DNA from 2 places in the Mesorhizobium sp. M0408 genome. Region 1 is predicted to be linked to the other one. Evidence: predicted binding sites of a transcription regulator. Region 1 holds the regulator's gene; the other holds the start of a gene.
The links. The regulator PhoB, encoded in region 1, activates phosphate uptake and scavenging genes when phosphate is short. The targets are predictions, from matches to a motif close to TGTCATNNANCTGTCAT.

Region 1 (15,697 bases):
CGCCATTGCGGCGCCGAGTTTGGTTGAGATGATCTATCCCGGCGCGCGTGGCCTTCACGGCGCGTACCGCAGCGTCACATGCGGCATTTGCATCGCGCTCGCCAATCGGGAAAATCGCGAGGACGCCATCACCTATAAACTTGAGAACCTCACCACCAAATGCGTGCACCGCGCCGGCGACGCAATCGAACCAGGCATCAAGTACCAATACGATCTCGTCTGCATCATGAACCTCGGATAGATCGGTGAAACCTCGAAGGTCCGCGCACAGAAGCGCAGCCCGTATCGTCTCTCCCTTTAATCGACGAGAATGACCGTTGAGCACATGTGCTGCACTGCGCTTTCCCAAATATGCTTCGAGCAATGCGCGTTTCGCGGACCGTTCTGCGAGTGCGGTCATCGGAGCCGCAGCAAACCGGGAGATTTGCCGCAGCAGCTCTGACTGCGCCTCATCCGGAGTATGATCGAACGCCCACACCAAAGTCGGTGCGACACCGCCCGCTCGCTCGTCGAACACGATCGCCCGCGTCGTGCCAAGCCACTCCCGCAGCACGAGCCGGGGATCGGCATTCTGGCGGTCGGCGCCTATCCCCAAACCCTCGACCACTTCACCCCCAGACGCTCGCCAGAGCCAGATACGGCGTGAAATGATTGGGTCGGGAGCATCCTGCGCCAGCGCGCCGGCGATGATCGGCAAGCCGTCTTCCAGCAAATGCGTTGAGAGCTGCAATAGAAGTCGCCCACCGTCGCCAATATGCGCGGCGTCGTCCAGAAGGAATGAAAGCGACTTTGCGAGAAGCATCGGTAGAAGGTCACTCGGCTCCGGCTTATGCTTACGCCTCGAACATCTTCTTGCAACTCCCCATATTCGCTTCAATCATGCACGGCATTCGATGCGGATGTGACCTGGAGTGAGCGATGGCGGAATCGGTTTACACAGAAATTGAGGTCGCCGCGCCACAAGCGACCGTGTTCGCGCTTTTGACGGATCCGGACCAGATCGTGCGATGGATCGGGACCGAAGCGAATTTGGATGCATCGCCGGGCGGTCTGTTCCTCGTCAATGTCGGTGGTCGCCATATGGCGCGCGGTGAGTTCACCGAGGTGATCCCGGTCCACCGTCTTGCCTACAGTTTTGGCTGGGAAGACAACGAGACAGTGCCGCCCGGCTCCAGCCATGTCGAGATCGACCTGATCGCGAGGGATGCGGGGACACTGATCCGCTTCACGCACAGCGGACTGCCGAACGCAAAGGAGCGTGACAGCCACCGAAGGGGATGGGAGCACTACCTCTCAAGGCTGAAGATCACTGCCGATGGGGGACATGTCGATCCCGATGTGCCGATGAAGAATATGTGATTTTCATCTAAGGGCCACGGATGCCCGTAATCCGAACCAGGCGCGGCATGCGTCAACGAGGCCCCTTTGACCTGCCGTCGCCAAACCGGCCGCTCGGGAAACCCAGCGACCTGCGGGCCGCCGCACCATTACAGCTGCCGGCGACGGATCGTTTCAGCGAGCTCGGCGAAGGCGTCCGCGATCCCGGTGCCGCTCTTGGCGCCTGCGTGGAGTTCTTGAAACTCAGCGCTTCTGGCGCAACGTCTCGGATTGAATTAGCATCCGTTCATCAAAGCTCCGGCCGCACTCCTGCAGGATGCGGAATGCGGAGCGCAGGCGAGCGAGGCCGGGCGCGGTCACATGCCGGGCGCCGATCCAAGCGCGACTGGGCATCCGAACTTCCGTTCGGCGGCAAGACGGCGTGGCCGGGAGGAGTCAGATGCAAAAACTACAATCGCAAGGCGTCCATCACATCACGCTGGTCGGCGCCGGACGTCAGACCTCGATCGATTTCTGGGAGGGCGTGCTCGGCATGCCTTTCATCTTCGAGCAGCCCAACCTCGACAAGCCAAGCGAAAGCCATCTCTATTTCGATCCGGGCGACGGCCGGCTGATCACCGTCTTCACCGACGAGAGCCGCACGCCGGTCAAGCGGCGCACGCCGACCGATACGGGCTGCGTCCATCACATCGCTTTCGCGGTGTCGCGCGTCACCTTCTTGCAGGCGGTCGCCCGGCTCAACGAGCGTGAAATCAAGCACAGCGGCGTCAAGGATCGCGGTTTCATGGATTCGATCTACTTCGAGGATCCGCTCGGCCTGCTAATCGAGCTCGCCTCCTACCGTTTCGAGCCGCCGGCGGGCTTCACCCATGCCGACGTGCTGATGCAGGCGCACAAGATCCGCGTCGCGCGCGGCGATTACAACATCGCCGAAGTGCACCTTGCCGATGCGATCCAGGCGCTTGTCGAGCACTTGCGCGCAACCTTGTCGGAGGATCGCGCACCGAAAAATCCATACTGACGACACGCCAAACAAAGGGAGGACATAATGGCAAAGACAGCAACGAAGAGTGCGAAAAAGCCCGCCGCCAAGGCAGCCAAACCAGGAGCGAAGCCGGCGGCCAAAGCCGCCGCCAAGTCAGCGGCGAAAGTGGCAAGGCCGGCGACGAAGGTCTCCGGCAGAAAGCCCGCGAAGGCCAAGGCGAAGCCTGCGAAAAAGCCGGCGCTCACGCTCAGCATGCTGAAGCCCAGCGTCAACAATATGAGCGTTCGGGTGTTTGCACGCGCCGCCGGGCTCGATCATTCCGAAACCGACGTTTGGGGCCTCACGCGCTCGCCCGAATATATGGCGCGAAACCCGGCCCATCTTACGCCGATGATCGAGGACAAGGGCCTGCCGAGAGGTGTCTTGTGGGAAAGCTGCGCCATCATGCAGTATCTCGCCAACAAGCACGGGCTGGAGAAATTATATCCCAAGGCGCCGGCCAAGCGGGCAATGATCGACAGCGCCATGTTCTACCTGATCGGCACGCTCTACCCCTATGTGGCGCGCGCCACATATCCTGTACTGAATTTCCCGCAATATGCCGGCGAGGTCGGCCACAGCGACGCCCACCCCGACAAGAAGTCGGAAGCCCAGAAGGCCGCTATAGAAGCGATAGCCGAGCCGCTGGAGGTGTTTCATAGCTTCTTCAGGAACGGCAAGCCGTTCATCGGCGGCAAGAACCCGTCGATCGCCGACATCCGCCTAGCGGCGACGCTCGAGTTCCTCGCCGTAATCGACTATGCGCTGCCCCAATGGGCAAAAGACTATATGGCGGCGATCGAGAAGAAGCTCGGCAAGGCCTATGCCGAGCCGGCCGGCGACGTGCGCGGCTATATCGCCTATGTAAGGTCGCAGGCCAACGCCTGAGGCACGTGCAGGCCGGCGATCGTCCGCACGTTCTGCGGGAGCCGGTAATGATCTGGGGTAATTCTTTCTTACTCTCCCCTGTTTGCACGATGTGGGGAGCTTAAGGTTTCGTTAACCGAAACCCTTTCTACTGGTATTCACCTCCAGCTTGCGACCACGGATGTACCGGCGCGGATGGAAAGCAAAGGTCGGCTGCTCGCCGGCCTTTGCTTATTGCAGCCCTGCCGAAGTTTGCGGCTGACGGCGCTTCACGGCGCCTGAATGGCTGATGAAGCGCGTTGCCGGCATCTTGCCATCGCCGATGTCGGCCCTACCATCGAAGTAGTCCCGTCCTCGATGGCGGTTCAAGGACAGAGGCCCTGTCATGAAAAGCATTGCTGGAATGATAGTGGTTGCAGGCGCCATGCTGGGTGCAGCCGGTCAATCGAATGCAGCGACGCTCAACACCATGCCCGAGGTCGGGGCTGCCATCCAGGCGTGCTGGACCCCTCCGGCGAATGCCGGGAATTCCACCGTCACCCTGAGCTTCAGCTTCAGGCGCGATGGCACGCTGATCGGCCGGCCCAAGCCGACCGCCATCCGCGTCGCCGGCGAGGAGAAGACGCGCCAAGCTTTTGTCGACGCGGCGGTCGCGGCCGTGGACCATTGCCTGCCGTTGAGCTTTTCACCGGCGCTGGCTGAAGGCATCCCGGGCAAGGTGTTCACTCTGCAATTCAACTCGCCCAAACAAGAACAGGCTGCACCGCGAGTGAAGGCTTCGCCTTGATCTTTTCCAAAAACCGGATTCCACTTTTCGGGATCTAGTGCATGTCGCGCAAAAGTGTGCAGCGGTTTTGCGACAACGACATGCATTAGACAAGAACCTAAGCGCGTCGCATGAGGCCCGGTCGACCGCGATGCGCTTTAGTGGCGCCTTCGTCTGGCCTCGACATGTCGCGCCAGTTCCGGCATCTCGAAGACATAGTCGCTCCAGGCCGATTCCGGTATCTGGCCGGCGAGATAGCACTCCAGCAAAAGCCTCTGCTCGTGGTCGAGTGGCCTCGGTGCGCGTTCATGGTCCAACCCAAGTGAATGGAACAGATTCCTGGTCAGGTCCGCGACAGTGAAGTGGATCGACATTTGCGGTCTCCTCCTTTGGCCGCTCAACGCCGATCCCAGGGCTAAGGTTTCAGCAACGGCCGGCCGGTAACGCCGGATTGATCGCGATGCCGAACCCGCCGCGCGCATCAAAACTTCGCCGTGGCGGGCGTCCGCCGGCGTTGCTGCCGGTTCGTCTCAATCTTGAAATAAAAATGTAATATTGAATTTACACGAGTGGATCTAATACACTAGAGCTAAAGTCTCTGGTGGCGATTTGATCTACTCCAATTAGGAAAGACTGATTTAGCTAGTACTTATCCATAGTCGACAAAGAAATCCTGTTCTCGGTGCAACAAGGATAATGGTCGTTCCAATGACACGCTTCTGGCCCCTCACGATTCTGATGCTGGTGTCGGCAATAGCCGTTGCGCTCGGCACATCCTTCTCCTACGCGGATAGCTGCGGTGCCATCAGGAGCCAATTGCTTTCGGCGGGGCGCAGCGGCGGGACCAGCCCCGAGCTTGCCCAACTGCGCCGGCAACTCGCCGCGATTCAAAAGCTTGAGAGACAACGCAGATGCACGGCGAGAACGGCCGGCTTCTTCTTCAATCCCTGCGCCGACCTGGTCAGCAGCAAGGCGGAGGTGCAACGGCAGATCGCCAGACTGTCGAATTCGAGCAGGGACACGTCCGGATTGAAGGCCAGGTTTGTCGCGCTGGGCTGCGCCGCCCCCGCTGCCAAGAAACAGCCGGCGCAGCAACGCACGGCACCCAAGGCCCAGTCCGCAGGCACAACAATTGGCGGCAATCGGATGCTGTTTTGCGTTCGCTTGTCGGACGGATATTTCTTCCCCGCGCCAAAATCGCAGTTCGCCAAGGGCGACGATCTGAAGGAAACGGTCGATCAGTGTCGCTACATCTGCGACGATGCCGGCGTCGACCTCTATACGCTGAGCGACGCCACTCGCGAGACCGAGGAGATGGTCGCGCTCGAGTCGGGAAAACCCTATGTGGAGCTACCTGCCGCGTTCCGGTACCGCGACGACGCGAACTTCAAGGCCTGCGACGTCAAGCGCTATTACCGGCGCGTCGCCGAGCTCAGGGCACGAACCGTGACACCGGCCAACATGAGCAACGCCATCATTCCGTTGCCGACGGCAAAGCCGGATCTTGGCGTCGTCGCGGAAATTCCTGAATCCGGGATCGAAACTGCCGGTGCCGCTCTCGCAGGGGCAAAAACGCCGGTTTTCGAGGTGCCAGGGATTGCCCAGCATCAGTCGATCGAGAAAGCGATCGGCGCGCGGCCGGTGAGAGTGGTCGGGCCGGCCTTTTTCCCGGCGGACTGACCAGGGCGGGCGATGTTCCGAGACGGCTGGCCGGATAGCCGCTTCAAGGCCTGGAGCCGTACGCATCGACGGACGTCGGCTGGTTATTCGCAGACCATGCGGGCCCGTTTGCCGGGCTCGCTGACATTCTTGCAAGTTAGCGGCTTCGTCGGCTCCGGCGACAGCATGGGCGGGTTGTTGGTGATCCTCCTCCGAGGCGTTGCAACGGAAGCCGCGCTCCTGCGCACCGCCGGCCTTTTCGGCGTTTGCGGCGCCACTGGAAAGACGTCGGTCTCCAGTTGCGACTGTTCGGCTTGCGCCTGCGGCGAAGGCCTGTCCCAGAAACGGCGAACATCGAGCGGCTTGGGAATGATGACGGTGCCGTCATAGCTGCGCGCGCAGCCGCTTCCCAGAGGCAGCGCCAGGCACAGGAAGACAGGCAGAATCCGTCGAGACATCAGCAATACCCCTGCAAGCTTATAACGCTGCTTCGGCCTAACCGACAACCGGCGGAATAGGGCGAAGGGAGTAGATACCGTGAAGTAGAGTCGTCGCACTTCCAGTCGAAGGCGTTGCTCGAAGATCGAGCGCCGGGTCGGGCGCGGATGGAGGTCCAGCGCGAGTTAGAACCTTGCGATTCGTCAACGCTTCCAGCGTAAGGCCATGGTGCGATCGCACCATACCAAAGCTGCGCTCAGTGGCGACAATGGGATATTCGAAGTTCCGCTCCTCCAGTTACGGGCGGGAGCAGCGACCGCCGGCAAGAAACAGGGTCAGATTTACCCCAACGGACCTGTTTCGGCGATGGCGCGGCCATGACACGTTCTGGCTGCATGCAACGCGCTCCCGTCCGGCTTTTTTCTTTTAAAGCCGGTGGCTACGATCGCCGAGCAGACGATGCCGGCCGGAATTCACGCAAGCTGCTGATTCCAGCGGCAAACCGCGGCCCATGCCGACAAAGCCCGCGGCCGCTCCTTCTTAACCCGGCTGGGCGCCGTTACCGGAGCGACATGAAACTGTCATGCGACTGTAATAATCGGGGGCTATTGGCCTCAGCGGGCGCCGGAGGAATGGCGCCGAGAGACCATATTCCGAACAGGAGCAGGCCACATGAGACATTTCATCCGCTCGGCGGCCGTTGCGATTGCAATGGCTGCGGCGACGACCACTCTCACCCTGTCCGCCGCGCTCGCCGCGGACATCTCCGGCGCCGGCGCCACCTTCCCCTACCCGATCTATGCGAAGTGGGCCGACACCTACAAGAAAGACACCGGCGTTGGCCTTAACTACCAGTCGATCGGTTCCGGCGGCGGCATCAAGCAGATCAAAGCCAAGACCGTTACCTTCGGCGCTTCGGATGCGCCGCTCAAGGGCGACGAGCTTGAAGCGACCGGACTGGCTCAGTTCCCGATGGTGATGGGCGGCATCGTTCCCGTCGTCAATCTCGAAGGCATCAAGCCGGGCGAGTTGGTTCTCGACGGCCCGACGCTGGCCGACATCTTCCTCGGCAAGATCACGAGCTGGGATGACGAAGCGATCAAGAAGCTTAATCCGGACGTCAAGCTGCCTTCGCAGGCGATCGCGGTCGTTCACCGTTCCGATGGTTCGGGCACGACGTTCAACTTCACCTATTACCTCGGCGACGTCAGCGCGGACTGGAAAGAAAAGGTCGGCGTCGACAAGGCCGTGGAATGGCCGGTCGGCATCGGCGCCAAGGGCAATGAGGGCGTTGCCAACAACGTTTCCCAGACCGGCGGCGCGATCGGTTATGTCGAATATGCCTACGCCAAGCAGAACAAGCTCACCCACACCGATATGATCAACAAGGACGGCAAGAAGGTCGAGCCCACCGCGGCGGCGTTCTCGGCGGCAGCGGCCAATGCCGACTGGAGCTCGCAGCCGGGCTATGGTGTCATCCTCGCCAACGAGCCGGGCGCCGAGTCCTGGCCGATGACGGCGGCAACGTGGATCCTGCTCTACAAGAAGCCGGATGATGCCGCGACCACCGGCGAAGCGCTCAAATTCTTCGCCTGGGCATACGACAAGGGCGACGAGATGGCCGGCGAGCTGGACTACGTTCCGATGCCCGAAAAGGTGGTTGAGAGCGTCAAGGCCATGTGGGCCAAGGAAGTCGTCGGCGACGACGGCAAGCCGCTCTACTCGGCTATGTAATCTCCTCCAGGGAGGGCGTCGATGGCGCCCTCCCTGTTGCCTTCAATCGCGAGGACCCAATGACCATCGCTTCCGATGCCATGCCATCATCTGCAGCAGCCCGGGCCAGGGAAGCTACGGTGCGGCGCTTCGCGCTCACAGATGCCCTATTCCGCGGACTCACCCGCGCTTCCGCAATTCTTGTGCTGGTCATCCTCGGCGGTGTCGCGATCTCGCTGTTTGCCGGCTCATGGCAGGCGCTGTCGTCGTTCGGTTTTTCTTTCCTGACGACTGAAAGCTGGAATCCGGTCACGGAAAAATTTGGCGCACTGGCGCCGATCTACGGCACCCTGGTCACGGCGGCCATCGCCATCCTGATCGCGGTTCCGATCGGCATCGGCATTGCAGTCTTTCTCACCGAGCTCTGCCCGCGCCCGCTCAGGCGCCCGATCGGCATAGCGGTCGAGCTGTTGGCCGGCATTCCTTCGATCATCTACGGCATCTGGGGCCTGTTCGTGTTCGCGCCGTTCCTGCAGACGGCGATACAGCCCTTCATCATCAACGTCTTCCACGGCGTGCCGGGACTATCCAGCCTTTTCGCCGGCCCTCCTTACGGCATCGGCCTTCTGACCTCGGCGCTGATCCTTGCCATCATGGTGCTGCCCTTCATCACCTCGATCACCAAAGACGTCTTCGATACGGTGCCGGCGGTGCTGAAGGAATCGGCCTATGGCATCGGTTGCACGACCTGGGAAGTGACCCGGCGCGTGGTCATTCCCTATACCCGCATCGGCATCATGGGCGGCGTCATGCTTGGCCTGGGCCGGGCGCTCGGCGAGACCATGGCGGTGACCTTCGTCATCGGCAACGCCCACCGCATCAGTGCCTCCCTGTTCGCGCCGGGCACGACGATCTCGGCGACCATCGCCAATGAATTCACCGAGGCCGACGGCGACCTCTACACCTCCTCGCTGGTTTCGCTCGGCCTGATCCTCTTCGTTATCACCTTCCTGATCCTTGCCGCCGCCCGCTATATGTTGATGCGGATCGACGCCCGTACGGGAGCCTGACCGATGTCGACATCCTCATCGCTCCACAGCCGCCGCAAAGCCAGGAATTCGGTGATGATGGCGCTTTGCGTCGTCGCCGCCGGCATCGGGCTTGCCTGGCTGGCGCTCATTCTCGGCGCACTGGTCTATAAGGGCACAGCCGGGCTTTCGCTCGCGGTCTTCACCGAGATGACGCCACCACCGGGCGAGGCCGGCGGCCTGCTCAATGCCATCGCGGGCAGCCTGCTGATGACGATCATCGCCGTTGTCGTCGGCACGCCGATCGGCGTGCTGGCGGGAACCTACATGGCCGAGTATGGACGCTTTTCGCGCATCACCACCGTCGTCCGCTTCATCAACGACATCCTGTTGTCGGCGCCGTCGATCATCATCGGCTTGTTTGTCTATGAGCTGATGGTGCGGCCAATGGGACATTTCTCGGCCATTGCCGGCGCCGTTGCGCTTGCCATCCTGGTCATTCCGGTGGTCGTGCGCACCACTGAAGACATGCTCAACCTGGTGCCGAACGCGTTGCGTGAAGCCGGTGCCGCGATCGGCGCGCCACGCTGGGTGGTGATCCGTTCGGTCGCCTACCGCGCCGCATTGTCCGGCATCGTCACCGGCATATTGCTGGCGATAGCACGCATTTCCGGCGAGACGGCGCCGCTGCTCTTCACCGCGCTCAACAACCAGTTCTGGAGCAGCAATATCAACGCGCCGATGGCCAGCCTGCCGGTGACCATCTTCCAGTTCGCTCTCAGCCCTTACGAGGAATGGCAGCAACTGGCGTGGACCGGCGCACTCATAATCACCCTGACGGTTCTGGGCTTGAGCATCCTCGCCCGCAGCCTTACCGGACGCAGAGAGGACAGATGACACAGATGTTGTCCCCAGACATGACGATGGCCGAAACGGTCGTCGAGAAGACGAAGATCGAGGTCAAGAATCTCAACTTCTACTACGGCCAGAGCAAGGCGCTGAAGGACATCAGCCTGTCACTGCCTGAGCGCAGTGTCACGGCCTTCATCGGCCCTTCGGGGTGCGGGAAATCGACGCTGCTGCGTGTGTTCAACCGCATCTATGAGCTCTACCCAAAACAGACGGCCGAGGGCCAGGTGCTGCTCGACGGCAAGAACATTCTCGACCGGTCGCAGGATCTCAACCTCCTCAGGACCAAGATCGGCATGGTGTTCCAGAAGCCGACGCCGTTCCCGATGTCGATCTACGAGAACATCGCCTTCGGCGTCAGGCTCTACGAGAACCTCGGCAAGTCCGAGATGGACGGCCGCGTCGAACAGGCGTTGAAGCGCGCCGCGCTGTGGAGCGAGGTCAAGGACAAGCTCAACGCCAGCGGCTTGAGCCTGTCCGGCGGCCAGCAGCAGCGGCTCTGTATCGCCCGCACCGTGGCCGTGAAGCCGGAAGTCATTCTGCTCGACGAACCGGCTTCGGCCCTCGACCCGCTGTCGACTGCCAAGATCGAGGAACTGATCGACGAATTGCAAGCCGACTATACGATCGTCATCGTCACCCACAACATGCAGCAGGCGGCGCGCGTGTCGCGCCAGACCGCCTTCATGTATCTGGGTGAACTGGTCGAGTTCGACCGGACCGAGAAGATCTTCACGTCGCCCCGCGAGAAGCGCACGCAGGACTACATCACTGGCCGCTTCGGCTGAGCCGTTCCGATCATGCATATGAGGACAGGACCATGGGCGAACACACAGTCGCTTCTTTCGACGAGGATCTCGAGCAGATCAGCAAGCTGATCCGCGACATGGCCGACCTCGCCGGTTCGATGGTCGGCGGGGCGACCAAGGCCCTGTTGAATTCCGACAACGTGCTGGCGCAACGCGTCGTTTCCGACGACGCCATCATGGATGCGCGTCAACGCGAACTGGACGACCGCGCCATCACCCTGATCGCCAAACGCCAGCCGATGGCCCACGATCTTCGCCATGTGGTCGGAGCGATCCGCATGGCGGGCGACCTCGAACGCATCGGCGACCTTGCCAAGAATATCGCCAAGCGCGTGAGTGCGGTCGGCCTCAGCGCCACGCCGCGGGACCTGTCGCATTCCATCGACGCGATGGCGCAGCTGGTTCTCATCCAGGTGCAGGGTGTCATCGAGGAATATGCTGCAGGCGATGCGGCCGCGTTGGCCAAGCTGCGTGCCGCCGACGAGCGCATCGACGTCAAATACACGTCCGTGTTCCGCGAGCTGTTGACCTACATGATGGAAGATCCGCGCAACATCACCGCTTGCACGCACCTGCTGTTCTGCGCCAAGAATCTGGAGCGGATCGGCGACCATGTCACCAACATCGCCGAAAATGCGTATTATGTGCTGACCGGCGAGCAATTGCCGGTCAATCGTCCGAAGCAGGACGAAACGACAATGTCCGCACCGGTGACATGATGGGGGTGCCCAGCCGATGATCGCACCACGCATAATGGTGGTGGAGGACGAGGAGCCATTGGGTGTGCTGCTCCGCTACAATCTCGAATCCGAAGGCTACCAGGTCGAGGTGGTGACACGCGGCGACGAAGCCGAGATCCGTTTGCAGGAGAATGTGCCCGACCTTTTGGTGCTCGACTGGATGATACCAGCGGTTTCCGGCATCGAGCTCTGTCGTCGGTTGCGGGTGCGCCCCGAAACCGAGCGGCTGCCGATCATCATGCTGACCGCGCGCGGCGAGGAGAGCGACCGGGTGCGCGGGCTTTCGACCGGCGCCGACGACTATCTGGTCAAACCGTTTTCGACACCGGAATTCATGGCCAGGGTCAAGGCGCTGCTGCGGCGCGCCAAGCCGGAAGTGCTGTCCAGCGTGCTGAAGGTCGGCGACATCGTGCTCGATCGCGAATCGCACAGGGTCTATCGCAAGAAGAGCGAAATCAGGCTCGGGCCGACCGAATTCCGGCTGCTCGAGTTCATGATGCGGCATCCGGGCCGTGTCTTCTCGCGCAGCCAGTTACTCGATAATGTCTGGGGCGAGACAATCTACATCGACGAACGCACCGTCGACGTGCATGTCGGGCGGCTGCGCAAAGCCGTCAACAACGGCCGGATGCCGGATGTCATCCGCACCATCCGCGGTGCCGGCTATGCGATCAGGGAAGATTGACCCGCCTGGTCAGGCTACGTTCTTTCTGACGCTGGGCCTCATTTGCGCGCCCGGCGCGAAAATCTCCTGGTCGACGAAGCTTAGCGCCCGCATCGCGCAGCCTTCGCGGATCAGCGGCAATTCGTTCGGCTCTGTATCGAAGGAGATCGAGTCCGAATGCTGGCCGCCGGCGGTCTGGGCGATTGCCTTCCGCAAGGCCGGCTCGATCAGATCGAAGGCGGCGGCACTGGCGCCGACCATCGCGACCGGTGCCGGATCGATCAGCGCGAACAGCGAGCCGAGACCGAAACCCAGCGCTTCGCCGGCCTTGCGGTAGGCCTCGCGTTCCGGCCCATCTTTCTCGCGCGCCCGGGCCGCCAGTGCTCGCATGTCGGCGTCGCTGACGTCGGCGATCGGTTCGCTTTCTTCGCTCATCTGCCTGGCGTTGCGCCAGATGGCGTAGTTGCCGGCATAGGCCTCGATGCAGCCGCGCCGCCCGCAACGGCAGAGCGCGCCGCCCGGACGATGGATCATGTGGCCAAATTCGCCACCCGAGGAATGCGTCCCGGTGAACAGTTCGCCCTTCAGCACCAGCCCCATGCCGATGCCATGCGAAAGCAGGATGGCGATGAAGTCGTCGCGATAGCGATCCGGATTGCGCCAGCGCAAAGCCACCGCCATCATGTTGCAGTCGTTCTCCACCGTTGCCGGGATGCCGAATTCGTCCTCCAGCATGTCGGCAAAGGCGATGTCGGTCTGCGGCGTGATCGGCGACCACAGCATGGCGCGTGCAGGGGAGTCGGTAATGCCCTGAATCGCCAGGGCGATGCGGGCGACACTGCGGACGTCAAGGTCTGGATCCTGCAGCCGGCGCCGGACGATGGCCATGCATTCACGGATCAGCTCGTCGCGCGGCATGGTCAGCGTGTCCAGCCGGCGCTGTTCCTCGGCGACCACCTGTCCCGTATAGTCGATAATGGCGGCCGACAGGAAATTCAGCGACAACACCACGGTCAGCACCGCCGCCGCTTCCGGGTTGAGGGCGAGGCCGACCTGCGGACGACCGCGTTTCAACGAAACGGGCTCACTTGCCTTGCTCTCGGCGAGGATGCCTTCCCGTATCAGGTCGGAAGAGATCGCCGATATGGTCGAATGACTGAGGCCGGTAGTAGCTGCGATCTCAGTACGCGATGGCTGGCCGGCCCGGCGCACCGCCGAGATCACCATCGCCCGGTTGCGCCGGCGCAAATCGTCATGGCGGATTCCGACCGACATTGTTTTGCTTTCCTCCCGGTTGCCGCGGCCGCTCATGAACCGGAAGCCGTCGGTAATGTCCGACAAATAGTGTCGGACGCAGGCAAATAGTGTCAGATGCAGGTGGCGCTGTCATCGTTTATTCCGACGCTCGAAAAAACTCGCAGAGTCATCAAAATCCATCAGAATCGATGTTGACAGCAGCCGGAGATCGGGCCAGTATTTTTTCGAGGCTCGAAAAAATTAGAGCTTCTAAGCTGGTCTTTGAGCCAATTGGTCACGCCGTACGCGGCGCAGGGAGGATATGATGAAGAAATTCACGACCGCCATTCTGGCGGGTGTCGCCATGACGCTGGCGCTGGCGTCGGTGGCGCAGGCTAAAGACAAGGTCATCGGCGTTTCCTGGTCGAACTTCCAGGAAGAGCGCTGGAAGACCGACGAGGCCGCAATGAAGGCGGCCATTGATGCCGCAGGCGACAAGTATATTTCCGCCGACGCACAGTCCAACCCCGGCAAGCAGCTCACCGACGTCGAGAGCCTGATCTCGCAGGGCGCCAGCGCACTGATCATCCTGGCGCAGGACGCCTCGGCCATCGGGCCGGCCGTGCAGAAGGCACTGGACGAAGGCATCCCGGTCGTCGGCTATGACCGGCTGATCGAGAACAAGGACGTGTTCTATCTGACCTTCGACAACAAGGAAGTCGGCCGCATGCAGGCCCGCGAAGTCTTCAAGGTGAAGCCGGAAGGCAACTACGTCTTCATCAAGGGTTCGGGTTCCGATCCGAATGCCGATTTCCTGTTTGCCGGTTCGATGGAGGTGCTGAAGGAGGCCATTGACGGCGGCAAGATCAAGAATGTCGGCGAGGCCTATACGGACGGCTGGCTGCCGGCCAACGCTCAGAAGAACATGGAACAGTTCCTGACCGCCAACGACAACAAGGTCGATGCCGTGGTCGCCGCTAATGACGGCACTGCCGGCGGCGTCGTCGCCGCGCTGACGGCGCAAGGGCTGGCCGGATCGGTTCCGGTTTCGGGCCAGGACGGCGACCACGCCGCGCTGAACCGCATCGCGCTCGGCACACAGACCGTGTCGGTGTGGAAGGATGCGCGCGAGCTCGGCAAGAATGCCGCCGAGATCGCCTCGCAACTGGCCGACGGCAAGCAGATGACCGACATTGCCGGCGTGAAGGATTTCACCACGCCCGGCGGCAATACCGTCAAGTCGCTGTTCCTGACCCCGGTCGCCATCACCAAGGACAACCTCAACGTCGTCATCGACGCCGGCTGGATCAAGAAAGAAGAGGTCTGCGCCGGGGTGACGGCTGGCACTGTTGCAGTCTGCAACTGAGCCGACGTTTCCGAAAAGTCCGAACGCCGCGGCCGCTCGCCGCGGCGTTTTTCCAACAAGAGTTGTTTTTCCGCTTCCGGCGGATAACTTCTAGGCTGCTTCCGGCATCCGCGGCAGACGGCAACCCGGCGGGAGAAACATCATGACCGACACGACGTCCAACACGCCGGTCGACAGCACGACAGACCGGGCACGGGAATCCGAACTCGGCATTGTTGCCCGATTTCTCAAGGCAACCGAACTCGACACGCGCATGCTCGGCATGGTCGGCGCGCTGCTGGTCATCTGGGTCGGCCTGCATGTCATTTCTAGCGTACGGCTCGGCGTCAATCCGTTCGACTTCGACAGCCGGACCTTCCTGACGCCACGCAATCTCTGGAACCTGTCGGTGCAGACTTCGGCCGTGGCCATAATGGCCGCCGGAATGGTGCTGGTTATCGTCATGCGCAATATCGACCTGTCGGTCGGCTCCGCCGAAGGCCTGATCGGCGTGGTCATGGGTTTTGCGCAGGTGCATTTCCTGGTGCGAATGGTCGGTCTGCAATTAGGCAACCCCTGGATCTGGATCCTGGCGCTGGCCATCGGCCTCGCGCTTGGCCTTCTGATCGGAGCGTTCCAGGGATACATCATCGCTTATCTCGAGGTGCCGGCCTTCATCGTGACGCTGGGCGGCCTTCTGGTCTGGCGGGGTGCCGCATGGTGGGTCGCCAGTGGGCAGACGATTGCGCCGCTGGATGCCACTTTCCAGCTGATGGGCGGCGGACCGACGGGTTCGATCGGTGCGCGATGGAGCTGGATCGTCGGAATTGTCGCGTGCCTGGCGGTTGTGTTCATGCTGCTCAACGGGCGGGTGCAGCGCAAGCGGTTCCGCTTCCCGTTACGCCCGATCTGGGCCGAGACGTTCCTCGGGGCCGTCACTTGCCTTGTCATCATGGGCGCCATATGGCTTGCCAATTCCTATCCTTGGCCGGTCGGCATCGTGAACAGATATGCGGCGGCCAACAATATAACCGTTCCCGAAGGCGGGCTGTTCATCGCCCATGGCATCGCCATACCCGTGCTGATGGCTGTAGCCGTAGGGCTGATCATGACCTTCATCGCCAAGCGTACCCGTTTCGGCCGCTATGTCTTCGCCATCGG
Region 2 (15,697 bases), on a different contig from region 1:
GGCGAACGGCTCTCCAGTCCCGGAAGCCGAACCGTCAGCGCCGGATCGTCCTCCAGTGCGGTGCCGATGCCGATCAATATGCCATCGGCTTCGGCGCGCATCAGATAGACTTCGCGTCGGGCGATATCGCCGGTGATGGAGACCTGTCCCTCGCCTTTCACGCCGATCTTGTTGTCGCTCGAAAGCGCAAGTTTCAGGATCACTTCCGGGCGTTTTTTCAGAGATCGAATTAAATAGCCGGCCATCTGCTCCGCGGCCTCGGCCGCCAACACTTTTTCCACCACTTCGACGCCGGCGGCACGCAAGATTGCATAGCCCTTGCCGGAAACACGCGGGTCCGGATCGCTGGCAGCGCCGACCACACGCGCCACGCCGGCACTGACCAGCGCATTGGCGCAAGGCGGCGTGCGGCCGTGATGGGCGCAGGGCTCCAGCGTTACATAGGCGGTGGCGCCGCGCGCCAGTTCGCCGGCCTCTGCCAAAGCCTCGGTCTCGGCATGCGGCCGGCCGCCGACGGCGGTGACGCCGCTGCCGACGATCATCGGCCCGTCGCCATCGTCGCGTACGATCAGCGTGCCGACGGAAGGATTGGTGGACGTCCGGCCGGCATTTTTGCGCGACAGCCTGAGGGCTGCCGCCATATAGCGGCGATCGAGGACCTCTTGCTCAGCCGTGCTGCGTTCGGACCCTGCCATGCTCAGCTGGCGTCCTCTTCGCTCTTCAGCTCTTCGCCCCTGGGCTCGTCGGTTTTGAGCTCGTCGCCTTTGAGTTCGCCCAACACGTCGTGGAAATCCTTGGCCTCGCGGAAATTGCGGTAGACGGAGGCAAAGCGCACATAGGCGACATCATCGAGCGACTTAAGCGCCTCCATGACCAGCCGGCCGACTTCCCCCGAGGCCACCTCGGTCTCGCCCGAGCTTTCGAGCTGGCGCACGATGCCGGTCACCGCCCGGTCGATACGTTCCGGGTCGACATTGCGCTTGCGTACCGCGATCTCGACAGAACGCAGCAACTTGTCGCGGTCGAACGGCACCTTGCGTCCAGACTTCTTCACCACGACGAGATCGCGCAATTGGACGCGCTCGAAAGTGGTGAAGCGGCCGCCGCAATCCGGGCAGACGCGCCGCCTGCGGATCGCTGCACCGTCTTCGGCAGGGCGCGAATCCTTCACCTGCGTATCTTCGGACTGACAGTAGGGACAGCGCATGGAGAGCCTTCGGTTCGCGATTCTCGTAGTGCGAACGGCTTAGAGGTTTTTGCCACGATGGCAAAGTATGGCCGATGACCGATCGCGCCTCAGAGATAGCGAGGCGCGAGGAAAATTGCGAGAGCGGCAATCAGTTGACAGCGGTCCGCCAATCAGGGCGCGACGTCGCCGGTCGGGAAGCCGCAAGACGTGCCGAGATAGCGATAGGCCTTGGTGAAGCCGTCCATCGATATGGTCGCGACCGGCTTGTCGGCGAATCTGACATCGAGGGCGCTGGTGCGGCGCATGGCGCGCAGTACCGCGAGCGTGGTCTCGGACTTGTTGTCTATCATCCACTGTCCGTCGGCGATAAGACGAAAACCGGCCTTGATCTTGTCGTTGACGTCCCGGAACACCACCGGGATGTTATCGCCCTTGGGCAAGTCACTGTTTCTCACGGCGATGATGAGGCTCGGATAACCATCGGGTGGCAATACGTCGCCATTCGAGATGGCCAGTGTAAGGGTGCCGCTGGTGCCGTTTGCATCGAAAAAGACCGTCGACGCGGCGCAGGTCTTGCGCACATCCTCACCGGTGTTGACCTCGTCCACCGTGGTGGACCAACTGCCGAAGGTCTCTGTCTTGGGTGCTGCCGGGGTCGGCTCGGTCTGCGCCAAGGCGGGGCCGGACAGCTGCAGAATAGCCGATGCCAGCAAGGCACCAAAGCCGGCGAAACGGAAAGTTTGCATCATTAAGCTTCTCCGCAGTTGCCTTGCTGTCGCACCGGAGTTGTCACGGGCGACACTCCGCGTCGATCAACCGAGATACGGATAAAGCGGAAAACGATCCGTCAATGCCGCCACCTTGGCCTTCACGGTTGCCTCGACGGCCGCATTGCCCTCGTCGGAATTGGCGACCTTCAGTCCATCCAGCACTTCGGCGATCAGCTTGCCGATCTCGCGGAACTCGGCCTGACCGAAGCCGCGCGTGGTGCCGGCCGGCGTGCCGAGCCGAACGCCCGATGTCACGAAAGGCTTTTCCGGATCGAAGGGGATGCCGTTCTTGTTGCAGGTGATGTTGGCGCGGCCAAGGGCAGCCTCGGCGCGCTTGCCGGTGGCGTTCTTGGGACGCAGGTCGACCAACATCAGATGGTTGTCGGTGCCGCCGGAGACGATGTCGAGACCGGTTTCCTGCAGACTGGAGGCCAGCGCCTTGGCATTGGCGACGACGCTCTCCGCATAGATCTTGAAGCTCGGCTTCAACGCCTCGCCCAGAGCCACCGCCTTGGCGGCGATCACATGCATCAGCGGTCCACCCTGCAGGCCGGGGAAGACGGCCGAATTCATCTTCTTGGCAATATCCTCGTCATTGCAAAGGATCATGCCCCCGCGCGGCCCGCGCAGCGATTTGTGCGTCGTGGTGGTGACCACATGGGCATGCGGCAGCGGCGACGGATGCATGCCGCCGGCGACCAGGCCGGCGATGTGAGCCATGTCGACCATCAGATAGGCACCGATCGAATCGGCGATCTCGCGAAAACGCTTCCAGTCCCAGACACGTGAATAGGCTGTGCCGCCGGCCAGGATCAATTTCGGCCTGGTCTCATGGGCGGTCTTCTCTATCGCATCCATGTCGAGCAGATGATCGTCCCGGCGCACGCCATAGGAGACGACCTTGAACCATTTGCCGCTCATATTGACCGGCGAGCCATGTGTCAGGTGTCCGCCGGAATTGAGGTCGAGGCCCATGAAGGTGTCGCCGGGCTGCAGCAACGCCAGGAACACGGCCTGGTTCATCTGGCTGCCGGAATTCGGCTGGACGTTGGCGAAGTTGCAGCCGAACAGCTTTTTCGCGCGTTCGATGGCCAGTTCCTCGGCGACATCGACGAATTGGCAGCCGCCATAGTAGCGCTTGCCCGGATAGCCCTCGGCATATTTGTTGGTCATGATCGACCCCTGTGCCTCGAGCACGGCACGCGAGACGATATTTTCCGAGGCAATCAGCTCGATCTCGTGGCGCTGGCGGCCGAGTTCGTTGCGGATTGCGCCGAAAATCTCGGGGTCGGCATCGGCAAGCGTGGTTTCGAAAAAGGATTCGAATTTGTTCGACACTGCCGCTGCTGTTGCCATGGGCTGAAATCCTCAAGGTTCGGGGTCTGTCGCGCCATTAACACAGTTGCTTTCGGCCCGCCACGTTTGCAGCGCGAAATTTGCTGGCCGGATTGCGCCAGAGAGACTGGCAGCCTCTATTTCCTTGCCTGACGGCCCTTCAGCAGGGCCTCGGTGAGCGTGATCTCGGTGAACAGCGCCTGCATCGTATGGTCGTTAATCTGGCCGCTGCGAAACATTGCGCGAACCGCTGCGCGTTCGGCCTCAATGCCCGCCAGCCTCAATTCGAGTTCCAGCCGTCCGGCCTCGCGGGCCTCGGCGCGCGCCTCGTCGGCTTCGTCGGAGGCAGCGATGCGGCGACGGTAGCCGGCGACGATGCTGTCGGCGGTGGCAAGCCGGGCGCCGGGTGTTTCCCCTTCATCGCCGTCGGTCGCGCCGGCCATGCTCTCGATGCGGGCGATGGCGGCCTTGGCCGCGCCCACGCGCGCAAGACGCTCCTCAGCAGCGCCAGGATCCTCGCCCGGCTCGACCAGCCCTCGTGCCACCTTGGGTAAGGCAAGGCTGGCAATGAGCAATGAGCAGATGATGACGCCTGCGGCGAGGAAGATCACCACGTCGCGCGCCGGAAAGGGCGAACCATTCGGCATGGCGAGCGGCAGCGACAGGATGCCGGCCAGCGTGATGGCGCCGCGCACGCCGGCAACAGAGCCGGCGATCCGAACGCGCAGCCCGAACGGCTCGGCCTTCTGCTCGCGTAATCGCGCTGAGACGCGCGTCGCGATGTCGCCGACCCAGATCCACAGGAAGCGCAGCCCGATCAGGCATAGTGTCAGCGCGACCACCGTGGCGATTGGCTGGATGACCGGATAGCGGCTGCCGAGCTCAGGCGGCACGTTGCCGATGATTTCGGGAAGCTGCAACCCGAGCAGGATGAACAGCGCGCCGTTGAAGACGAAGGATAGCGTCGTCCACAGCGATACGGTCTGTATGCGTGCCGAGACGCCGAGAAAGCGGAAAATCCCGGAGCCGCCGGTGAGCACTCCGGCCGTGACCGCCGCCAGAATGCCCGAGGCGCCGACATTCTCGGCGCCGAGATAGGCGATGAACGGCAGCAGGACCATGACCAGCACCTGCACCTCGGCCGGCACGCCGCCGATACGGTTCAGCAATTGCAGCGCCTTGGCGGCGACGAACAAGGCAGCCACGCCGGCCAGGATGCCGGCAGCGACGGCATAGAGGAAAGTCACGGACGCCGCGACGAAGGAGAAGCTGCCGGTCAAGGCAGCTGCCACCGCAAAGCGGAACATCACGAGGCCCGACGCATCGTTGAGCAGCGCCTCGCCCTCCAGGATGTGCATCAGCCGGGCCGGGACCAGGCTCTTGTCGACGATCGAGGAGACGGCCACCGCATCCGTCGGGGACAGCACCGCAGCAAGTGCGAAAGCGACGACGAGCGGGATGCTCGGGACAAGCCAGTGCAAAGCGTAGCCGAAGCCGACAATGGTGAAGAAGACCAGCCCGATGGCGAGGTCGAGGATCGGCCCGCGCAGCGCGATCAGTTCGCGCTTGGGCGCACCATAGGCGTCGCTGAACAGCAGCGGTGGGATGAACACCAGCAGAAACAGCTCGGGATCGATCTCGACATGCATTCCGCGCACCGGCCAAGCCAGTGCCGCGCCGATGGCGATCTGCAGCACAGGTAGCGGAACCCGCACCGGCCGGACCAGCGCGCCCGAAACGGCGACGAAGATAAGCACGACCAGAATGAACATTGCGACATGCATGATGCGATTTCCGAATACGGCGCCGCGCGTTCTTTTGCCGGCGATCAGTCCAGCAAAGCTTGCCGCGAAAGACTCGGCAACGAAAAAGGCCGCCCTTCCGGCGGCCTTTTGCAAATGAACTCAGCTGCTTAGAGCGCGGATGTGATCTGCAGCTCGTTGGCTCCGTCGAGGCCGTAAATGTCGTCACGGAACTGGACCACGCCCGGCCCTGTCGACCAGGCCGAGACGTAGAGAAAATAAACCGGCACCGGATTGGTGACCTGCACCGGCGTGTTCTCCCCGGTCTTGATCGCCGCCTCGAAATGCTGGCGATCCCAGCCCGGTGTGTCGCGCAGAATCCAGGTGACGAGGTCGCGCACGTTCTGAACCCGCACGCAGCCAGAGGAATCGAAGCGCATCAGCTTGCCGAACAGGCTCTGCTGCGGCGTGTCGTGCATGTAGACGCCGTCCGGGCTGGGGAAATTGATCTTGACCGAGGCCATCGCGTTGCCGGAACCGGGATCCTGGCGGAAGCGGTATTTGGCGGCATCGTCGGTTGACCAGTCGACCGTCATTGGGTCGACCTCGCTGCCGTCCGGCGCAAACAGGCGGATATGGCTGTCCTTGAGATAGTTGGGGTCCTTCCGCATCAGCGGAATGATGTCCTTGCGCACGATCGAGACCGGCGCGTTCCAGTACGGATTGACGATGATTTCGTTGATCTTGGAATTGACGATCGGCGTCTGGCGATCGATCTTGCCGACGATTGCGGTGTGGCGCAGCACAACGCGGTCGTTCTCGACAGCCTCGATCTGCGCCGCCGGGATGTCGACCAGCACATAGCGGTTGCCAAGCGTGCCGGCCCGCTCACGCAGCCGTTGCAGATTGGTCTGCAGCTGACCAAGCCGAACCGGCGCCGACACGTTCATTGCCGCGAAAGTATATTTGCCCGTGGTTCCGTCGGCCGGCAAGCCGTGACGCAACTGGAAGCGCTTGAGCGCCGAGTCGACGTAAGAATCGAACGCTTCCGAGAGCCCGGCGCTCTGCGCCAGATCGCCCGATATCATCAAGCGCCTGCGCAGCGGCACCACATCGGGATCCTCGACGCCAAGCTGCAGCTTCTTGGTGTCTGGAACCTGCTCCCAGCCGCCTTGCGCGACGATATTCTGATACTGCATGATCGCCTGCTCGGTGAAGGATACCGTCTGCAGGCTGAAGATCGGCAGCGTCGAGGCAACCTTGCCGCCTTCGCTGGCACGCGCATCGAATTGGTCGTCCCAATTGCCGCGCGCCGAGGATTTCAGGATATCCCCGATCACATCCTGCGCACTGGCGCGGCCGGCGACCATTGCGGCTGCGAGCGCGGAGGCTCCTGAAAGGAAGAAACGGCGGCTGGTTCTCATGGACGTTCCAGACATTCTTGCTACAATTCAACCCACCGGGCGGTCTCGCCCGCACTCTAGAGTTGGCTTCTTAACAATTAGCCAACCATGGCCCGCATCACTTCGGTGTAAAACCACTGGGAAGTGACTTGAGCACAGGACAAATGCACGGCTTTGGCCCCAGCATCACCCGCATCTTCGGTTCCATTGGAATATGGCGGCAACGTGGCTGTTGCTCGAATTTGGATCGGCCGGCCTGACGAAACGGCGAGACCGGTGCTTTTCGGCACCGGCCTTTGGTCCACTCCGCGGCAGCACTTCCGTAGTCCAGCTTCAGATCTAGATGCGGCGGATGCGATTACATCCGGTAGGCGATGGTATCGTTCCAGAACCGATCCAGGCGCTGCAGGGCGCGGTTCATCTGCTTGAACTCTTCCGTGTTGATACCGCCAACCTGCTCGATCGAACCGACATGGCGCTCGTAGAGGCCGGCGACGACTTCCGCCACCTCATTGCCCTTCGGCGTGAGCGAAACCCGCACCGAACGGCGGTCGATGCGCGAGCGCTGGTGGTTGATGAAGCCGAGATCGACCAGCTTCTTCAGATTGTAGGAGACATTCGAGCCGAGATAATAGCCGCGCGAGCGCAGTTCGCCGGCGGTCAGCTCCGAATTGCCGATGTTGAACAGGAGCAGCGCCTGGATGGCGTTGATGTCGGAGCGACCGTTACGGTCGAATTCGTCCTTGATCACATCAAGCAGACGGCGATGCAGCCGCTCGACCAGCTGCAGCGATTCCATGTACAGCGAACGGATCGCCTCGCGGCGGTCATCGGATACGTTGGCGGTCTTCGCCGCCGGACGCGAATTGATCATTGTCTTTGCCTCTCGTTTGTCGCCCGGTGATTTTTTGTTCTTCACCTTGATCGCGACACTATCGAATACTCATAAAATTCGACTTAAACGCCAAGGCTAACAAGAGCTTACCGGTAAGGGGTTTCGAAAGAGGCTTAACGGACGGTCACCCGAGCAAGGATAATTAACCTAAAGATTTAGCCAACGATCCTGGCCGGAATTGCTATCGCCGGGGTTGCCGCTTCTGGATCCAGATCACCACGCGGAACACTATGTAGAGCAGCGCCACCGCAAGGTGCGAGGCGACGATCAGCGGCCGGTGGCCGAACAGCTCGGGGAAGCCGGCATACATGACGCTCTCGGTCACCGCGCAGATGAACCAGATCACCGGCCCCCAGGACGCCAGCATCCAGAGGCCGGCGGCAGCGAACGGAAAAAACACCGCCAGCACCACCGCCGCCACCTGCCAGTGCACCGGCATCAGGTCGAAGCGCCACAACGGACCGGGGTAAAAGCCGATCAGCCGGATCCAGTACAAGATGCCGAACAGCAGACAGTAGCCGGCGATGACGCGCTGGAACCAGGCGAAGATGACCTCGATCGTCGAGGGCTGCAGCACCACGCGTCTCGAGGCGACCTCGCTCACAACTTCAGTTCCCGTTCGCCGAGCGATGCGAAATAGGCGTCGACGTTGGCGGCGCTGACGTCATCGATACCTGCCGGCCGCCATTGCGGCGTCGAGCCTTTATCGATGATGGCGGCGCGGATACCTTCATAGAAGTCGTGCCCGGCAAGCATGCGGTTGAGGATACGGAACTCCATTTTCATGCACTCGTCCATCGACAACGTCTGCCCGGCGCTAATCTGGCGCCATGCAACATGCAGGCTGGTCGGTGAACGTGTGCGGATGGTGGCCAGCGTCTTTGCCGCGAACTCGTCGGCAGCGGCTGCCCGCTCCAGACTGGCGACGATATCGGCCAGCGACGGCTGCGCGAAATGCCGGGCGATGGCTTTCAGCGTCGGCCTGTCGGTCTCGCGCCTGGCCGGGACGAAGCAGCCGCGCAGCACCGATTCCGGGTCGCCGCTTTCCGCCAGACGGTCGAGGAAGCCGGCCTGGTCCTCCGCCTTGATCGTATGGGTGGCGAGGCCCGACCACAAAGCATCGCCATAGCGGATGCGGTTGCCGGTCAGCGCCAGATACATGCCGAAGCTGCCGCCGAGATCCGGCAACAGATGGCTGGCGCCGACATCCGGGAAAAAGCCGATGCCGACCTCGGGCATGGCAAACTGGGCGTTCTCGGTCAGCACTCGCTGCGAACCATGGAAGGAGATACCTACGCCGCCGCCCATGACGATGCCGTCGATCACCGCGACATAGGGTTTCTTGAAGCGGGCGATGCGGGCGTTCAGCCGGTATTCATCGGCGAAGAAATCGACCGGAGGCCTTCCTGCGCGGCCGGCTTCGTAGATGTGGAGGATGTCGCCGCCCGCCGAAAATGCCCTGCCCTCGGCCTTGACGACGACAACGTCGACGCCGTCGTCGCGCTCCCAACTGCGCAGCGCCTTGTCCAGCGCCTTGACCATGCGGTGGGTTACGGCATTGAGCGCCTGCGGCCGCGTCAGCGTGACGACGCCAGCCCTGCCCAATCTTTCGAAGCGAATCTCGTCGCCTCCGCCAAAATCCATCGCCAGAGAATCCCTCCCCGCGCCCGCCGGGAGTGAAGTGCTAAAGCGTGGCGCATGGCCGCGTCAATGGCGGCGGCCAATCCGCTGCATGGTCGTCGGCGTCACCCAGTGCTAATGCTGGCGCTTTGAACCGGAAGGTTGAACCATGCCTTGGTTGCCGCGCCTTGCTGTTGTGGTGGTCGGCCTGATCGCTGCGAACACTCCTCCCGTATCGGCCGAAACCGTCGACGAACTCTATCAATCGCAGACCATCGTCACCGGCCAGGGCGAGGTCAACAGGCAGATCGGTTTCAAGGCCTGCCTCGATGCGGTGCTGGTTCGTGTGTCCGGCGATCAGCGGCTGCCGAAGAGAACTGAGATGGCGGCGCTGCGCGACAAGGCCGGCAGCTTCGTTGCCGAATTCCGCTATCGCGACCGTCTCGAAGGCATTCCGGTCCATGACGAACAGGGCACCCATGACCGGCCGCACGATCTCACTTGTCTGTACAGGCCTGACGTTATCGATCCGGTGCTTGCCACGCTCGGCAGCAAACCATGGCGTGGCGAGCGGCCACGCCTGGTAATTTTCCTGGCGGCGGAGCAAGGCACAAGGCAGTTCGTGCTGACCGCCGACGATGAGCGCGGGGCGGCGATGCGCGAATCGTTCGTCAATGCCACCGGTCCGCTGGTCATGCGGATTGTGTTTCCCGAAGCGTCGCTGCTGTCGGCCTCGAAGCTTAACGACCAGGCCCTGCGCCATGCCGATATCACGACGCTGGACCAGCTTGCCAGGAAGGCCGGAGCCGACCAGGCGCTCGCCGGCAGTATCGTCTGGAGCGACAAGGAACTGGGCTGGATAGCCGACTGGCGGCTTGCCTTGAATGGCAAGAGCTACAATTGGCAAGTGCGCGGCGTCAGCTTCGACGAGGCATTCCGCGTCGCCATGCGGGGTGCTGCGCAGATCCTGTCGGGCAATGGCCAACCAGAATAGCGCCCGACAGGACCGCTGGCGCAATCGTGTCGCATTGGTCAGCAGCGGAGGCTCGTGGTAAAAGCCGCCCGATCCGGAGTTTTTGCGATGAACAAATTCACCCCTGCAAAGCCTGCCGGCGCGCGCAGCGTCGACGAGATCACCGGCAGCCGGCGGCTGCGGCGCATGCGCAAGGCCGATTGGTCGCGCCGCCTTGTCCAGGAGAACCGGCTGTCGGTCGACGATCTGATATGGCCGATCTTCGTCGTCGACGGCAGACAAGTGCGCGAACCGATCGTCGCCATGCCCGGCGTGTTCCGCCTGTCGCTAGACCTCGCCGTCAAGGAGGCTGAGCGCGCGGCCAAGCTTGGTATTCCGGCGATCGCCACTTTCCCCAATGTGGAGCTCGGCCTGCGCGATCAGACCGGTTCGCATATCCTCGATCCGGAAAACATCATCAACCGTGCCACCCGCGCCATCAAGCACGCGGTGCCGGAGATCGGCATCATCACCGACGCCGCGCTTGACCCTTTCACCTCCCATGGCCATGACGGCATCTTGCGCGAGGGCATTATCGTCAATGATGAAACGGTGGAGCAGGTGACGGCGGCGGCAGTCATCCAGGCGGCGGCGGGGGCCGACATCATTGCCCCCTCGGACATGATGGACGGCCGGATCGGTGCCATCCGCGATGCGCTCGACGCCAATGGATTTCAGGATGTGGCGATCATGTCCTATGCGACCAAGTTCGCATCCGCCTTTTACGGCCCCTATCGTGAGGCGGTCGGCACCGCCGGCCTGCTCAAGGGCGACAAGAAGACCTATTACATCGACCACGCCAATTCCGACGAAGCGGTGCGCGAGGCCGAGCAGGATCTCGCCGAGGGCGCCGACATGCTGATGGTCAAGCCCGGCCTGCCCTATCTCGACATCATCCGGCGGCTGAAGGACGAGTTGCAGATGCCGACCTTCGCCTATCAGGTCTCGGGCGAATATTCGATGATCAAGGCCGCCGCCGCCAATGGCTGGATCGATGGCGAAAAGGCGATGCTGGAATCGCTGCTCGCCTTCAAGCGCGCCGGCTGCGACGGGATTCTCACCTACTTTGCGCCCGAAGTGGCGGCGATGCTCAAGGGGTGATGCGCCTTTGTAGCGTCTGCATCGAGTAGTGTTCGTTCGTCCAAAGCGCGACATGGAACGCCGCAGGACATCGCTTCAAGTTTAGGCTGCCCCTCGTTGCCCTGCCGGGCATTTCTCCCCGTAAAGTGGCAGGGAGAAAGACGCGTTCGTAAAAGATTTCACCAATCTCCAGCGTTGCAAAAACATCGACGTTGCGGCCAGCCCCTTCTCCCCGTCACTATACAGGGAGAAGCTGCCGGCAGGCGGATGACGGGCGGCGCCGACATTGAGATTGGTTATTCCAACATGATTTGGAAGCGACTGCCCCGCCGGCGATTCAAAATACCGCTTGCAAAATGCAATCAGTTAAGCTACCCCGATAACTGCTTGCATCTCACAATTGGTTATCGAGGAGGCTCTCATGTCCAAACTTCGCGTCAGCGCTTTCACCTTGTCGATCGACGGCTTCGGCGCCGGTCCCGACCAAGACCTGAAGAACCCGCTGGGTGTTGGCGGGGAAGCCCTGCACGAATGGATGTTCGGCACCCGCACCTTCCGCAAGATGGTCCTCGGCAAGGATGGCGGGACCACGGACACTGACGAGGCGTTCGCCGCGCGCAGCTTCAAAAATATCGGCGCGTGGATCCTGGGCCGCAACATGTTTGGGCCGATCCGCGGCGAATGGCCGGATGACAGCTGGAAAGGCTGGTGGGGTGACAACCCGCCCTACCATGTGCCGGTCTTCGTGCTCACGCACCATCCACGTGATCCCATTGTCATGGAGGGCGGCACGACCTTCTATTTCGTGACCGACGGCATCCACTCAGCGCTGGAGAAGGCGAAAGCAGTGGTTGACGGCAAGGATGTACGGCTGGGCGGTGGCGTTTCTACGATCCGGCAATATCTCAAGGAAAAGCTCATCGACGAAATGCATCTGGCGATCTCACCGGTCCTGCTAGGCGCCGGCGAGAGCCTTTTTGCCGGCATCGACATGCCCAAGCTCGGCTATCGCTGCAGCGAGCAGGTCGCGACGCCGAAGGCCACGCATGTCATCATCGAGCGCACCTAGCTTGTTGCAGGGCGCCGCCATGGAGGCGCCGCCCTCCTCGCCGCTTTAGTCAGTACTTCTCCGGCACATACAGTTCGCGCGGCAGTACCTGGCGCTCGTATTCGGGATTGAAGACGCGCTCCGGCAGTGTGATCTCTTCGTGCGGCACCTCCTCATAGGGCATCTGCTTGAGGAGATGGTCGATGCAGTTCAGCCGTGCCCGCTTCTTGTCGTTGCCCTCGACGATGAACCACGGGGCTTCCGGGATATTGGTGCGGGCGAACGTTTCTTCCTTGGCCTTGGTGTACTGCTCCCAGCGCACGCGCGACTGGAGGTCCATCGGCGACAGTTTCCATTGCTTCATCGGGTCATGGATGCGCATCAAAAAGCGCATCTGCTGCTCCTCGTCAGTGATCGAAAACCAGTATTTGACAAGCGTAATGCCTGAGCGGACCAGCATGCGTTCGAAATCCGGCACGTCGCGGAAGAACTGCTCGACCTGATCCGGCTGGGCAAAGCCCATCACCCGCTCGACGCCGGAGCGGTTATACCAGGAGCGGTCGAACAGCACGATCTCGCCGCCGGCCGGCAGATGCGGTACGTAGCGCTGGAAATACCATTGCGACTTCTCGCGCTCGGTCGGCGCCGGAAGTGCTGCGACGCGGCAGATACGCGGATTGAGCCGCTGGGTGATGCGCTTGATGACGCCACCCTTGCCCGCCGAGTCGCGGCCCTCGAAGACCACGACGAGCTTCTTCTTGTGATAAGCGACCCAGGACTGCAGCTTGATCAATTCGGATTGCAGCGTGATGAGATCGCGAAAATATTGCAGGCGGTCGATCGATGGCGGATGCGCATTCTTGTAGATCTTGGCGATCTCCATCGACAGCGCCGGCTCCGAGATTTCCAGCTCATAGTCTTCATCGAGCGTGTCGGCGAGTTCCGCTTCCAGCCAGTCCCTGGCCGGGGAATTCTGTTTTATCTCGGTCATTTGCGCTGCTCCGCTTACAGGCCTTGCCGGCCGCTGTCAGGCGCTCTGCCGCCCGGCCCGGCGGCCGGAAATCGAAGCGCTGGACCGATGTTAGTATAGGCCGGGAATGACGGTTTTATTGCAGCCACTACTGCGCTGGCTGTGCGTTTCAATCCGCAAGATGTGATCGAGCTTGCCCTGCGGAACGGGCGACAAGCGGAACGAATTATCCTACAAATAGCCGGTTCATTGAGGGCTGTCGTTTGCAACGCCCTTTCCCGATAAATTGTGAGGATACGACATGGAATACCGCACTCTCGGCCGTTCCGGGCTGAAGGTTTCGACGCTGACCATGGGCACCATGACGTTCGGCGGCGGCGGCGCGTTTTCGGCGGTCGGCAAGACCGACCTCGACGAGGCGCGCCGGATGATCGATCTTTGCATCGATGCCGGCGTCAATGTCATCGACACCGCCAACGTCTATTCGAACGGGGTGTCGGAAGAGATCATCGGCGAGGCACTCGGCGGCAAGCGCAAGGGCGACGTGTTGATCGCCTCCAAGGCGCGCATGCGGATCGGCAAAGGCCCCAATGATGAAGGCCTGTCGCGCTACCATCTGATCCGCGAATGCGAGAGGAGCCTGAAGCGCCTCAGGACCGATGTCATCGACATCTATTTCCTGCACGAGTGGGATGGCCTGACACCGCTTGAGGAAACCATCGCCGCGCTCGACACGCTGGTCGCGCAGGGTAAGGTCCGTTATGTCGGCTGCTCCAATTATTCCGGCTGGCAAGTTATGAAGGGGCTGGGGATCAGCGACCGTCATCACCAGCCACGCTTCGTCACCCAGCAGATCCATTACACGCTGGAAGCGCGCGAGGCCGAGTACGAATTGTTGCCGATCTCGGTCGACCAAGGGCTCGGCGTGCTGGTCTGGAGCCCGCTTGCCGGCGGGTTGCTGTCCGGCAAATACCACCGTGACCAGCCGACCGCCCGCCAGCTCAGCGGCTGGTCGGAACCGCCGATCCGCGACGAGGACCGGCTGTGGCGGATCGTCGACGTGCTGATCGATATCGGCAAGAACCACGGTGTGTCGGCAGCGCAAGTGGCGCTTGCCTGGCTACTCGGCCGGCCCGCTGTCAGTTCGCTGGTGATCGGCGGACGAACCGAAGCGCATTTCAAAGACAATATCGCCGCTGCAAGCCTTGTGCTTGCCGATGAGGAGCGCACACGGCTCGACGTGGTCAGCAGGCCGCCCGTGCTCTATCCCTACTGGCACCAGCAATTCACGGCAAAGGACCGGTTCGGGCCGGCCGATCTCGTCCTCGACCGCGACGGCGCCTGAAAAGCCGGGCTCTCCGGACTGCGCCGAGATATGGAGCCCGATCGTGCCTTGCGGTGTTGTGTTTGCGGCCCAATGCTCCTAGGCAAAGGCCAAGCACAATGAAAGGAACCGATATGGCACGAGCACCGAACTACGGTCAGGAACGCAAGGAACGCGACCGGCAGAAGGCTGCCAAGAAGGCGGAAAAGCAGGCTGCCAAGGTCGCAGCCAAGGAGCGATCGAAGCCCGAGGGCGAGAGCGAGTCCCAAACCAAAACCGAAACGGCCGAGTGATGACGCCCAGCCTGTCAGGCGGTCCGGGCCTCGGTCGAACCCCGCTATGCCTCAGGCGGGCGCCTTGTCGCTGACGAAGACGTTCACTTCACGAGCGGCGGCAATGAAGGCCCGTCTTGCGTTCATGGCCGGCTTGTCGCCGGCCAGCGCATCATGACAGGCTTGCAACGCTTCGCGGTGCTTGGGGCTGCGCTTGCCGGGCCAATTGTTGAGGAGGTAGTCGGAAGCCTCGCGGGCCGTACGCAAGAGCTGATTGCTTCCCGCCGCGCCCTTGACGGTCACGGGTGTGTCAAATCGGTTGTTTTCCATCGCCGCTCTTACGCCATCGGCATTTGCGAAGCGAGACCGAAAGTAGCATTCTTCGCTCATCTGCTCTTTTCGTGATCAATGGCAGCCGATCCTCACTCAAGCGACGACGGCAAATCCCCGGGCGCGCAGGCCGCGCCGGTCGTTGCGCAGCGAGGTCACCAGCCGGTCGCGGCTGCCGATGATATGGGCCGAAAGCAGGCGGGCGGCGGTATCGGCATCGCCGGCCCGCACCGCCGACAGAATGGCATGGTGTTCGGCCCAGGCACGGCCGAGCGCTGCCTCGTCGCGAACCTCGAGCCAGCGGGCGCGCGACAGGCGTGTCATCACGTCGCGAACCGCTCTGAACAGGAACTCGTTGCCTGATAGACGTGCCAGCTCGATATGAAAATCCATGCCGACACGATGCCATTCCTCGCGCGGGGTTTGGTCGTCGCAGGAATCGAGCATAGCCTCGATAATTTCGACGGCACCCCTGTCCTGCAAGGCACAAGTCAGCCTGACTGCCGCGACCTCGACCGCCTCGCGATAGACGGCGATCTGCTCGAGTTCAGCAAGATTGATGGGCGAGACCGTCCAGCCGCGGCCGTCGCGGCAGATCAGGCCTTCGGTCTCGAGCCGCAGCAACGCAGCCCTGACCGGTGTGCGCGAGGCGCCGAAGCGGCTTTCGACCCAGCGCTCCGTCAGCCGCTCGCCGGGACCAATCTCGA

Region 2: a site for PhoB is predicted at 13,192-13,208, ahead of ppk2 (polyphosphate kinase 2). Genes of this name have one in related genera too.

What each region holds. Positions count from the first base shown of each region.
Region 1 covers NZ_JAMYRO010000003.1:13,488-29,184, reverse strand. Annotated here, with positions in the region: gene NKI67_RS04100 (adenylate/guanylate cyclase domain-containing protein) at 1-802, opposite strand, end outside; gene NKI67_RS04095 (SRPBCC family protein) at 919-1,359, shown strand; gene NKI67_RS04090 (VOC family protein) at 1,778-2,359, shown strand; gene NKI67_RS04085 (glutathione S-transferase family protein) at 2,387-3,250, shown strand; gene tolA (cell envelope integrity protein TolA) at 3,615-4,016, shown strand; gene NKI67_RS04075 (hypothetical protein) at 4,154-4,369, opposite strand; gene NKI67_RS04070 (DUF2865 domain-containing protein) at 4,704-5,675, shown strand; gene NKI67_RS04065 (hypothetical protein) at 5,759-6,112, opposite strand; gene pstS (phosphate ABC transporter substrate-binding protein PstS) at 6,765-7,826, shown strand; gene pstC (phosphate ABC transporter permease subunit PstC) at 7,886-8,875, shown strand; gene pstA (phosphate ABC transporter permease PstA) at 8,879-9,730, shown strand; gene pstB (phosphate ABC transporter ATP-binding protein PstB) at 9,727-10,530, shown strand; gene phoU (phosphate signaling complex protein PhoU) at 10,563-11,270, shown strand; gene phoB (phosphate regulon transcriptional regulator PhoB) at 11,287-11,976, shown strand; gene NKI67_RS04030 (ROK family protein) at 11,986-13,230, opposite strand; gene xylF (D-xylose ABC transporter substrate-binding protein) at 13,517-14,557, shown strand; gene NKI67_RS04020 (sugar ABC transporter permease) at 14,700-15,697, shown strand, end outside.
Region 2 covers NZ_JAMYRO010000017.1:84,427-100,123, forward strand. Annotated here, with positions in the region: gene ribD (bifunctional diaminohydroxyphosphoribosylaminopyrimidine deaminase/5-amino-6-(5-phosphoribosylamino)uracil reductase RibD) at 1-695, opposite strand, end outside; gene nrdR (transcriptional regulator NrdR) at 698-1,207, opposite strand; gene NKI67_RS20630 (invasion associated locus B family protein) at 1,360-1,935, opposite strand; gene glyA (serine hydroxymethyltransferase) at 2,002-3,315, opposite strand; gene NKI67_RS20640 (Na+/H+ antiporter) at 3,432-5,078, opposite strand; gene NKI67_RS20645 (hypothetical protein) at 5,073-5,210, shown strand; gene NKI67_RS20650 (L,D-transpeptidase family protein) at 5,207-6,460, opposite strand; gene ldtR (transcriptional regulator LdtR) at 6,798-7,313, opposite strand; gene NKI67_RS20660 (DUF6163 family protein) at 7,516-7,938, opposite strand; gene NKI67_RS20665 (enoyl-CoA hydratase/isomerase family protein) at 7,935-8,978, opposite strand; gene NKI67_RS20670 (DUF8605 domain-containing protein) at 9,124-9,948, shown strand; gene hemB (porphobilinogen synthase) at 10,036-11,067, shown strand; gene NKI67_RS20680 (dihydrofolate reductase family protein) at 11,468-12,115, shown strand; gene ppk2 (polyphosphate kinase 2) at 12,165-13,085, opposite strand; gene NKI67_RS20690 (aldo/keto reductase) at 13,366-14,409, shown strand; gene NKI67_RS20695 (hypothetical protein) at 14,523-14,681, shown strand; gene NKI67_RS20700 (DUF982 domain-containing protein) at 14,733-14,990, opposite strand; gene NKI67_RS20705 (GntR family transcriptional regulator) at 15,087-15,697, opposite strand, start outside.